Regions from separate parts of the Paenibacillus sp. 2TAB26 genome, predicted to be linked through region 2. Evidence: riboswitches for the same ligand, from Rfam matches in the RefSeq annotation. Region 2 holds a riboswitch; each other region holds the start of a gene.
The links. A riboswitch is a leader RNA that binds a small molecule or an ion and turns the genes downstream of it on or off. The one in region 2 is predicted to bind cyclic di-GMP.
Positions count from the first base shown of each region.

Region 1: another riboswitch for cyclic di-GMP. It lies ahead of AB4Z50_RS24015 (methyl-accepting chemotaxis protein); the one in region 2 lies ahead of AB4Z50_RS11490 (anti-repressor SinI family protein).
Region 3: another riboswitch for cyclic di-GMP. It lies ahead of AB4Z50_RS07425 (EAL domain-containing protein); the one in region 2 lies ahead of AB4Z50_RS11490 (anti-repressor SinI family protein).
Region 4: another riboswitch for cyclic di-GMP. It lies ahead of AB4Z50_RS01140 (SpaA isopeptide-forming pilin-related protein); the one in region 2 lies ahead of AB4Z50_RS11490 (anti-repressor SinI family protein).

Region 1 covers NZ_JBFRGC010000022.1:125,667-127,869, reverse strand. Annotated here, with positions in the region: gene AB4Z50_RS24015 (methyl-accepting chemotaxis protein) at 1-1,007, opposite strand, end outside; cyclic di-GMP riboswitch class I at 1,147-1,231, opposite strand; gene AB4Z50_RS24010 (DUF1836 domain-containing protein) at 1,304-2,074, opposite strand.
Region 2 covers NZ_JBFRGC010000009.1:41,016-43,218, reverse strand. Annotated here, with positions in the region: gene galE (UDP-glucose 4-epimerase GalE) at 1-524, shown strand, start outside; cyclic di-GMP riboswitch class II at 723-804, shown strand; gene AB4Z50_RS11490 (anti-repressor SinI family protein) at 823-984, shown strand; gene AB4Z50_RS11485 (helix-turn-helix domain-containing protein) at 999-1,331, opposite strand; gene AB4Z50_RS11480 (asparagine synthase-related protein) at 1,662-2,203, shown strand, end outside.
Region 3 covers NZ_JBFRGC010000005.1:338,642-340,844, forward strand. Annotated here, with positions in the region: gene AB4Z50_RS07425 (EAL domain-containing protein) at 1-1,322, opposite strand, end outside; cyclic di-GMP riboswitch class I at 1,407-1,492, opposite strand; gene AB4Z50_RS07430 (metallophosphoesterase) at 1,609-2,203, opposite strand, start outside.
Region 4 covers NZ_JBFRGC010000001.1:265,769-267,971, reverse strand. Annotated here, with positions in the region: gene AB4Z50_RS01145 (hypothetical protein) at 127-588, opposite strand; cyclic di-GMP riboswitch class II at 834-917, shown strand; gene AB4Z50_RS01140 (SpaA isopeptide-forming pilin-related protein) at 949-2,203, shown strand, end outside.

The DNA of each region.
Region 1 (2,203 bases), on a different contig from region 2:
TTGTTTATGTATTCACTCGACGCAGCAATTTGCTGAGAGCTTGCTGAGATTTCTTCCGTAACTGCCGAAATGGATGAAGCATCGTCATACTGCGACAGCAACACTTTTCTGCCCAGCTCCACTTGGCCATTTACATCCTCTGATGCTTTTCGATTAATACCAATCATATTATCCATATTATTCGAAATGTGGAGCACAGATTCGCTCACTTCAAGCGTAGCTTTAATCGTTTCTCGCAGCTGATCGCCCATATTAGCCAAAGCGTGGTCAAGATCGCCAAATTCGTCAGAGCGAACGAGTTTTTCTTGACTTGTAAAATCATTATTGCCATACTGCTTAATTCTTTTTGTAATGCCTACAAGTCCTGTTCTAATCGATTGTGAGATGACAAAAATCATAATAGCAGGAAGAATAGCTAGCAAAATGACATTTATAAGCACAATAAGGTTCGCACTGGATATGTCTTTATCGAGAAGCTTCTGCGTCGCGTTAGCGTCTGCGGTCAAACGCTCGTGCATTGTATCGTTGGAATAACTTAGAATGACGGTATATACGCTTATTAGATTGCTTATGCGGAGCGATTTCTCATCTGATGATAATCCACTCACATCTGTATTCGTCACTTTCAAGTTATCTAATGCAAGCTTAAGAACATTAACCTGATTCGCATAATAAGGACCATCTTCCGTTGCAGGCGGATATTTCTTATCCATATCGATAAGCTGTTTCTCTAATTCATCGATGTTGGCAGGCATCGTTTCCAAATCCTTCATGATCAGCGTTGCATCGCTTTTGCCATTTTCAATGGCATCTACCATTAGAAGCATCACTTTCAGCAGCCTATTCGATATACCTTGATAATTGCGTTCAGCACGCTGCAATTCCTCTGAGCCTTCGACTGAGGTTGCTACTGAATGATTTTGAAAATAAATCAAAACGCCCGAGCCTACATTAAAAAGTGTGATGATTGCGGTAACAAGCAATAATTTGCTCGTTATTTTCTTCAAACTCAATTTCTTAAACAGTATTTTTGCTCTCTCTATCCTATCCTTAAAAACCATCCTGCTTGCTCTCTCCTCTGTCTCCTGAAAACAAAAAAAGCTATCCAGCCACAGGAGGCGGACAGCTCAGTTAGCTTATTATCCTTCCGGCGGTCTGGCAGCCATAGTGCGTACACCTTAGGCCCATAACTTTGCGTCCTTGTCTTTCAACAAGTTTGCCTTTTTCAGTTTGTCTATTTTGTAGTTTACAACTTAAACCAGTATAGGACTATTTAGTGAATTTGTCATCCCTTGAACCATATTTATTCTGTGGCTAAAAATAAGGTTGCATTGCAATAACGCCTTGCTAACGAATGAAAATAGGAGGTTTGGATGGAAATAACCGCAACGAGCAAAATATTTCGCACCGCTTCCCATTGTTTTTCCGTTAAATTCGGCAATCTGCTTGCAAATTGATTCGCTGAAGAGCGAATGACATGCTCTGTCAATAAATCTTGATGCGGATTTTCCTTCAAATGACCGGAAATGTCGAGCAGTTGATCGTTATTCGCATCTAGCTCCTCAAACATACTGGTATAAGATGCATATAATTCAATAGGCCCAACTAAATCGTCTGCTTCATCCTCTGGTTTCTTGAATACGATCTCAAAAAGCTTGCGTATTGATTCAAAATCAAGATTTGACTTTAAATCATCAATAATGAATAATAACGCAGCTTGGTTCAGAGAATATTTTTTCCCAGCTTTCGGACAATCGAAATAAGGTTTGAAATCTCGCTTTACCCAGTTTTGCATGGAGGTAATCGACAGATTCGAATATTCGATTAGTTGGCCCAACGCAGCAATTTCATGTAGTGAAAAGCCTTTAATCTCATTTCCTTTAATGAGCTTTTCAATAATTGGAGGCAGCAGCGTAGACATAAATGCAGGCAGTCCCGTGCCTTTCTCCAAGTCACATTGATGCGTTTTGGTCCATGCGGCTTGCAGCACTTGCAGTGGCTTCAAATTATACTTTCCGTCCAGAGCCAGCAGCAAGCAAGCCATCTCTTTTCGAGTAAGCGTAAAGGACTCCATATCGCTTCCTCCTCGCGCATTCGTCTTGCATTCCTATATTACAAGTTCATATGAACTCATCATATGCCGGAGAATGACGCTTGTAAAGGCTCGAAAATCAATGAGAATAAGCCTTTCATTCTCGTTAAA
Region 2 (2,203 bases):
GGTATTTCAACCCTATTGGCGCCCATAAAAGTGGTCGAATTGGAGAAAATCCAAATGGAGTGCCAAACAACTTAATGCCTTACATATCGCAGGTAGCTGTTGGCAAGCTTAAGCAGTTACATGTGTTTGGAAATGATTATCCAACTGTGGATGGCACTGGAGTGAGAGACTACATTCATGTAGTAGATCTAGCAAAGGGGCATGTAAAGGCACTGGAAAACAGGAGTAGAAAATCAAATGTGAATATATATAATCTTGGCACTGGAAATGGCTACAGTGTGTTAGAGATGATTGCAGCCTTCGAGAAGGTAACTGGTCAAAGCATTCCATACGAGGTCGTTAGCCGCAGACCTGGCGATATTGCTGTTTGTTATGCAGATACACTGAAGGCAAATGAAGAATTGAATTGGTTTGCAACAAAAGGAATAGAAGAAATGTGCAGCGATACGTGGAGATGGCAATTTTCAAATCCGAATGGATATGAAGAAGATACACTGTTGAAATCTGAACTTGCAGCAAAATAATATACCGGATAACTCTGTTAATGAAGCAACATTTTAGAGCTCCTAATTTGATCTAGTGGGCTCTGTTTCCTTCCCCTGATCCCTTTAACAATCATTAAATAAATTCGACAAAAAATGTAATTATCTTTCAATTTTGTGAGACAGGAAGCGACAGCATACGCAATTAGAGTGATTTATAATACATCTATAAACGAATGACAAGCATAGGGAGACGTTGAAATGCGTTTAGTATCTGGGCACCTTAAACGCATGGAGTCAGTGGTGCAACCGTCCCAAATTGAATGGGGGACATGGGAAAATGGTACTTACAAAATCAGAGGATAATCAGGATTTAGATATGGAATGGGTAGCATTAATCATGAATGCACGTTCTTTGGGGTTTAGCAAGGAAGATGTTAGAAAGGTATTACTATGTCTTGAAGAAAGCAAGAAAGATGATATACAAGAAACAGCCGTATAAAAGAGAATAAAGCGCTACTCGCGCTTTATTTTCCATTTATTGAATTCTAAAAATTCTTTAAATTGATCTTTGCTTACGCCAGAAGCCATTGCTTCTCGAACTAGATCGGCCCACTCGGTGTCTAGATTGCTAGTTTTATGATCATTATTTTCATCGCTATTTAAAAATTCTTCAACCGTTACGTTTAATACTGCGCCTACCTTTTCGAGAAATTGAATCGAAGGATTTTGCTGGAGCCCTCGTTCAATAGAGCTTAAGTAAGATTTTGCGACGCCTGCCCGTTGCGACAACTCCGTTAGGGATAGGCCTTTTCTCTTGCGCAGCATCTGAATACGTTCTCCGATCATAGCAAACTCCCCCGTTATCTCTTCGTTGTAGACTAACACTATTATAACGAATAATTCTTAATTGCGAAAGCTTGTAAGTTTTAACGAATAAAAAATAAAATGACGTCTAAATTAGAAAAAAATAAGGTTAAACCCATTTCGAAATGTTGTTCTTATAAAAGAACGATGTTTCGTTTTATTTTGTGATATTTTGGTGAAAAAACGATTGACAACGTCTGTTTTCAAGTGTATTATTCAAATATGTTCTTTATTAAGAACTAAAAGACATTCAATGATGCTCGCATCTCGTTCGATTGAAGAACACGCTGGCTATCTAAATCGGAGGCACGAATGAGCGCAATAGCAGTCGTTTATGAAGTTGATCAGACAGCCCATGTGTTAGATCAGGGGAATAGACTGATGCAGCAATTATCTCGGTTTCCTTGCAATACAGCTCAAGCATGGAATAAGAACAATGTGTTTGTTGGATGCCATAATCAATGGATTACACCAGAATCTGTCGGGGAATGCAATCCATACTATGATTCGGAAAGACGTTTAGTCATAAGTGCAGATGCAATTATTGATAACCGTAATGAATTATTTGAATCACTAAACGTACACCTTGATCGTAGAATGCAAATGACTGATGCAGAGCTCATTTTACTCTCCTATGCAAAATGGGGTGTTGAATCACCCAAGTATCTAATCGGTGATTTTGCTTTTGTAATATGGGATGAAAGAGAGCAAAGAGTATTTGCTGCTAGAGATTTTTCTGGTTGCAGAACTTTGTATTATCACTGGAATGGAAATCGGTTAGCGATGTGTACGACGATGAAACCACTGTTAGAGCTGCCAGATGTTCATAAACGTCTGAATGAGCAATGGATGGC
Region 3 (2,203 bases), on a different contig from region 2:
CCAATCGGATGCCCCAGCGTATCATTTACATATTTGAAACGATCCACGTCAATCAGCATGATCGCCAGCCTCTGCTTAAAATACTCGCTTACCCTTAGCTGCTTATCTAGCTGGTCTTCAAACATTCTGCGATTTGGCATCTCCGTTAAATAATCGTGGTAAGCCAAATATTGATTTAATTCCTCAGCCTTGCTTCGATCCGTAATATCAAGGACTACGCCAACGATCGCTTGCTCACCCATATTTGACACTTGATTATAGTGCACTTCGCAATGAATATTCGTCCCATCTTGTTTAATGGCTCTGTGGCAGAAATTAGATAAAGACTGCCCCTCCTGTAACTTCGTTAGCTGATTAACGACGGCTTCACGGTCTGAGGGATGAATCGTCTGTATAATATCCATACCGATCAAGGAGTCATAACCGAACATTTTATTGAGCTGATCATTTGAATAAACGAAGTTGTTTTTCTGCGCGACAAAAATACCGACAATGGATTGCTCGACAATACTGCGGTATTTTAATTCGGTCTCAGTCAACGACTGCTCAATCATTTTTTGCTGCGTAATATCCTTGGCAATGCCGTAGACACCGATAAGCTTTTTATTAATAATGATTGGAATATTGGTCACATTAAATTCGACCGTTTGCCCTGTTCTCGTAATGCCTGTCGTATCATAGTTTTGAGGATTCAGCGTCTTGACCGTTTGCTCAAAATATTGAATCGTTTTATCCAGCGCTGCGGCATCTACAAATTTATGAAAACTATCATTAATAATTTCCTCTTTCGTATATCCAAAAAGTTGCTCAAGCACTGAATTGCATGACAAAAAACGCCCTTGTGCGTCTAAAGAAAAGACAGCATCAGGATTGTTTTCAAATATCGATTTATAAAGCTGCTCTTCTAGTGTGAGGCGATGCTGTATTTTTTTATTTTCCGTAACATCCTGAATCATGCCTATCGTCAACAATATCTCGTTTTCGGCATTCCGTATGAACGTAATGTTTTCCACCACATGTCTAACTTCACCGCCCTGACGAACGATTCTGTACTCGGAAACGCTTTCCTTTTTTGATTCAATTGCAAGGTGGAACTGCTCATTAACGCGCTCACGATCTTCGGGATGCACGAACTCAAAAAATTGTTCAATCGTCATCGAGAAATCAGATTTCATACCATATATTTCGAACATTTGATTCGACCAGGATGCTTCTCTGCGAATATGGTCAAACTCCCAGTAGCCTAAATTAGCTAACTTTTGAACAATATTAAAACTACCAACATTAACATTGCCATTAAAACGTTTAATCATTTGTTTCATTGCTAAATATCCCCTCTTATTCATAACGTAGGCGGTAACCTGAAGTTTTTAAGGAGAGGATATAGGTATGTTATCACTCATCCTTTTGGCAACCCAGCCACCTTTGGAAATTTCCTTTAGGCCTGTTGGCTTTGCGTCATTGTCTTTCGACAACTTTGCTTTTTACTAGGACTTTTTACATATACCAGTATTCCATATTATTCCGATATATACCATAACCAATTTCATAATAGGTCGAATGATGTAGAAAAACCTCCCATTTTGGGAGGTTTGGTATATTGATGATTTACAATCTAGGATCTATTTCCTTCTCTTTGGCAACCTCAAACAAAAGATTCGCAACAGCCGCTTGATATCCATCGTTTTCTGGAGCAATTTCAGCAAAAGGAATCGCCAGCATATGCTGTCCTAGCCGGTACTCGTTAAATGATGTACGAAGCTTTTGCGTAATATTTTTTTGCTTGATGAGCTTATTGTACTTGTGCGGAAATCTATAATCATAACCGTAAATAATAGACATGTATTCCTTATTGCGCACTTTCATATAGGGAACCGTGTACGGCTGAGGCATCTCCGGCTTAATCACGACACCTTCCATATGATTGTCTACCGTAAGCGTGTAGAAATATTTTTCTGCAAGCTCATAGCTCTCCGCATCAGACAGAACAAGCGTGATGAATGGATCGTCAGAGAGGAAACGATACATCTCCGAGGTTTTCCACGCTGGCAGCTGCTCGCTTCCGTCTACGTATACGATTTTGAGCAGCGAAAATGGCTTGTATTCAAGCTCCCCAGCCTCGGCATACAGCTCCAGCTGCCTCTTATACGTTTCATATGCTTTGATATGCTCATCAATTGGCCTGTTTTTCTCAAGAATAGAA
Region 4 (2,203 bases), on a different contig from region 2:
TCCCTTCCCAGACAAAACGAGAATGATGTTTGCAAGCACTGTAAACAAAAAAAAAGCACACCCAACAACGCATTTGCGTTATTGAGTGTGCTTCACTCCGACTATTTCTTTACCGTAGAGTATATACTAAAATGGCATTTTCGACAAATCTGTCGGATTTTGCAAATCAATTAGCACCGCGTGATCGGAAAGCGACACAACTCCTTCTGCCTGGAGCAGCCATAGCAGCTGAGTTCCATCCACACCCTCTGTTTGAGAGCGCTTACCGTCTTCGCTTCCAGACAGCGGATTAGATCCATTAAAGTGAATCCTGACCTCATCGCCCCTTCTAGCTAATCGTTCAACAATAGCCAGTGTCTCCTCTGTAACCCCTTGATCTACGATCGTCAAACGAACATTTTTTCCCATTCGCCGAGAGAAAGAAAACAGCGAACGTACATACCATTCCATATTGTTTTGCTGAACGTCAGCTACGAGCACATAATGCTTGCTGGATTGCTGGCGCCCTCGCCAAATTCGATACGCCAGATGCACCGACAATGCAGCCAAAGCATAACAGCCAATAACAAGAAGTAGAAGTTCAAACATGGCGGCCACCTCCTCTTTGTGACACTATATGCCATGAAGAGCCCACTGGTTCCGCAATCAAGGGACAAGGTGACAAAATGTGTGTTATGCCAAAAATATATCCTGTTTTATGATGATTATTAGTCATTTTCTGACAAAGAAACACCCTTGAGCAATTTCCAATACATGTTATCATTTTAATATGAAAGCATGCATATCTAACCGGTGCACGCATATAGAAAGGGAGAGTGGATTTTCACAATCAAAATAACTAGGGAAGCGATGAAGTATAATCTACAATTGGACACTTGGATTATATGGAGCTAGTAGTGTAACCGGCCCTCTTGGAACCCCACTACGTATCTAAGAGGAGAGTGAAAGATGCGTTATTTTAGGAAAAAAATCAGTTTAGCCCTGGCTCTGTTATTAATTTTTTCGTTGTCGCTTAGTTCCCTTGCCATGGCGGAAGGTGATAGCAATCAAGGTACGAATGCTGCGGCTCTCGTAGATGAGAATAGCTGTCCACAGTATTCATCGGATCGCAAGGATGTCATTGCCACGCATTCCAATATCGTAGTCAATAATAACGGAACAGCTACCGCTACGTTCCAGACGCTAAAAGACTGTGTTAGAGTCAGCTTCTCCGGCTATGAAGGCCCTGCTGACTGGGCACCTGGACCCGGCGATACAACCATTCCATACAACAAGCAAACATTTTTTGAGGGGCAGTCTATTATATATCCAAAAGCAGGTACTTACTCCGTTACGATTAACATTCCAAAATGTTTGCCTTATCAATTAGATATCTATAGCGGAGATTTAATTAAGACATTAGGACCCGGCGCTCATGGCGACAAAATTTTAGCATGGAATCTAAAGCTTTCGAACAGCTGTACGGGCAGTATCATCATCAACAAACATTTAAATGATGTCGAAGGGGCTCCTCATGTAGGCATTACCTTCGAGCTTTGGAAAGACGGTAAATTAGTCAAAAGCGGTGTTACCAATAGTGACGGTATTTTGCAATTCAACGAATTGCCTATCGGTACCTATACATTAAAAGAATTAACCTTAGATGGCTTTACCACCGATTTAGTGGCTACCCAGCAGATCGTAGTAACCACAGATAAATCTGTGCAAAAAGCAGTTATTAATACGGCTAAGCTCAAACTTGAAACGGCTTGCTCCGCCGACCCGAGTAAAACAAGAGCTTGGAAAGTAAGCAACGAGAGTGACATTGCGGTTTCTTATTCATGGGAAATCCCGAATTCCACTCAAACAGGAAATGGCGTAATTCCTGGAAAAGGTTCCATAAGCTTTTCAACGAATACGGAGCTTGCCAACCCAACTGATCCACAAGCTGTACCTAATACGCTGAAGATCCATTGGGGCAAGGAGAAAGAGCTTTCGCTTGTGAATGAAGGCGAAACCTGCTCTACGCCTACTCCAACACCGTCATCGACACCTACTGCTACTCCAACTCCTACTCCTACACCTGAGACTACACCTACTGCTACACCAACTCCTACACCTGAGAGCACGCCTACAGCTACACCAACTCCTACACCTGAGAGCACGCCTACAGCTACACCAACTCCTACACCTGAGAGCACGCCTACAGCTACACCAACTCCAA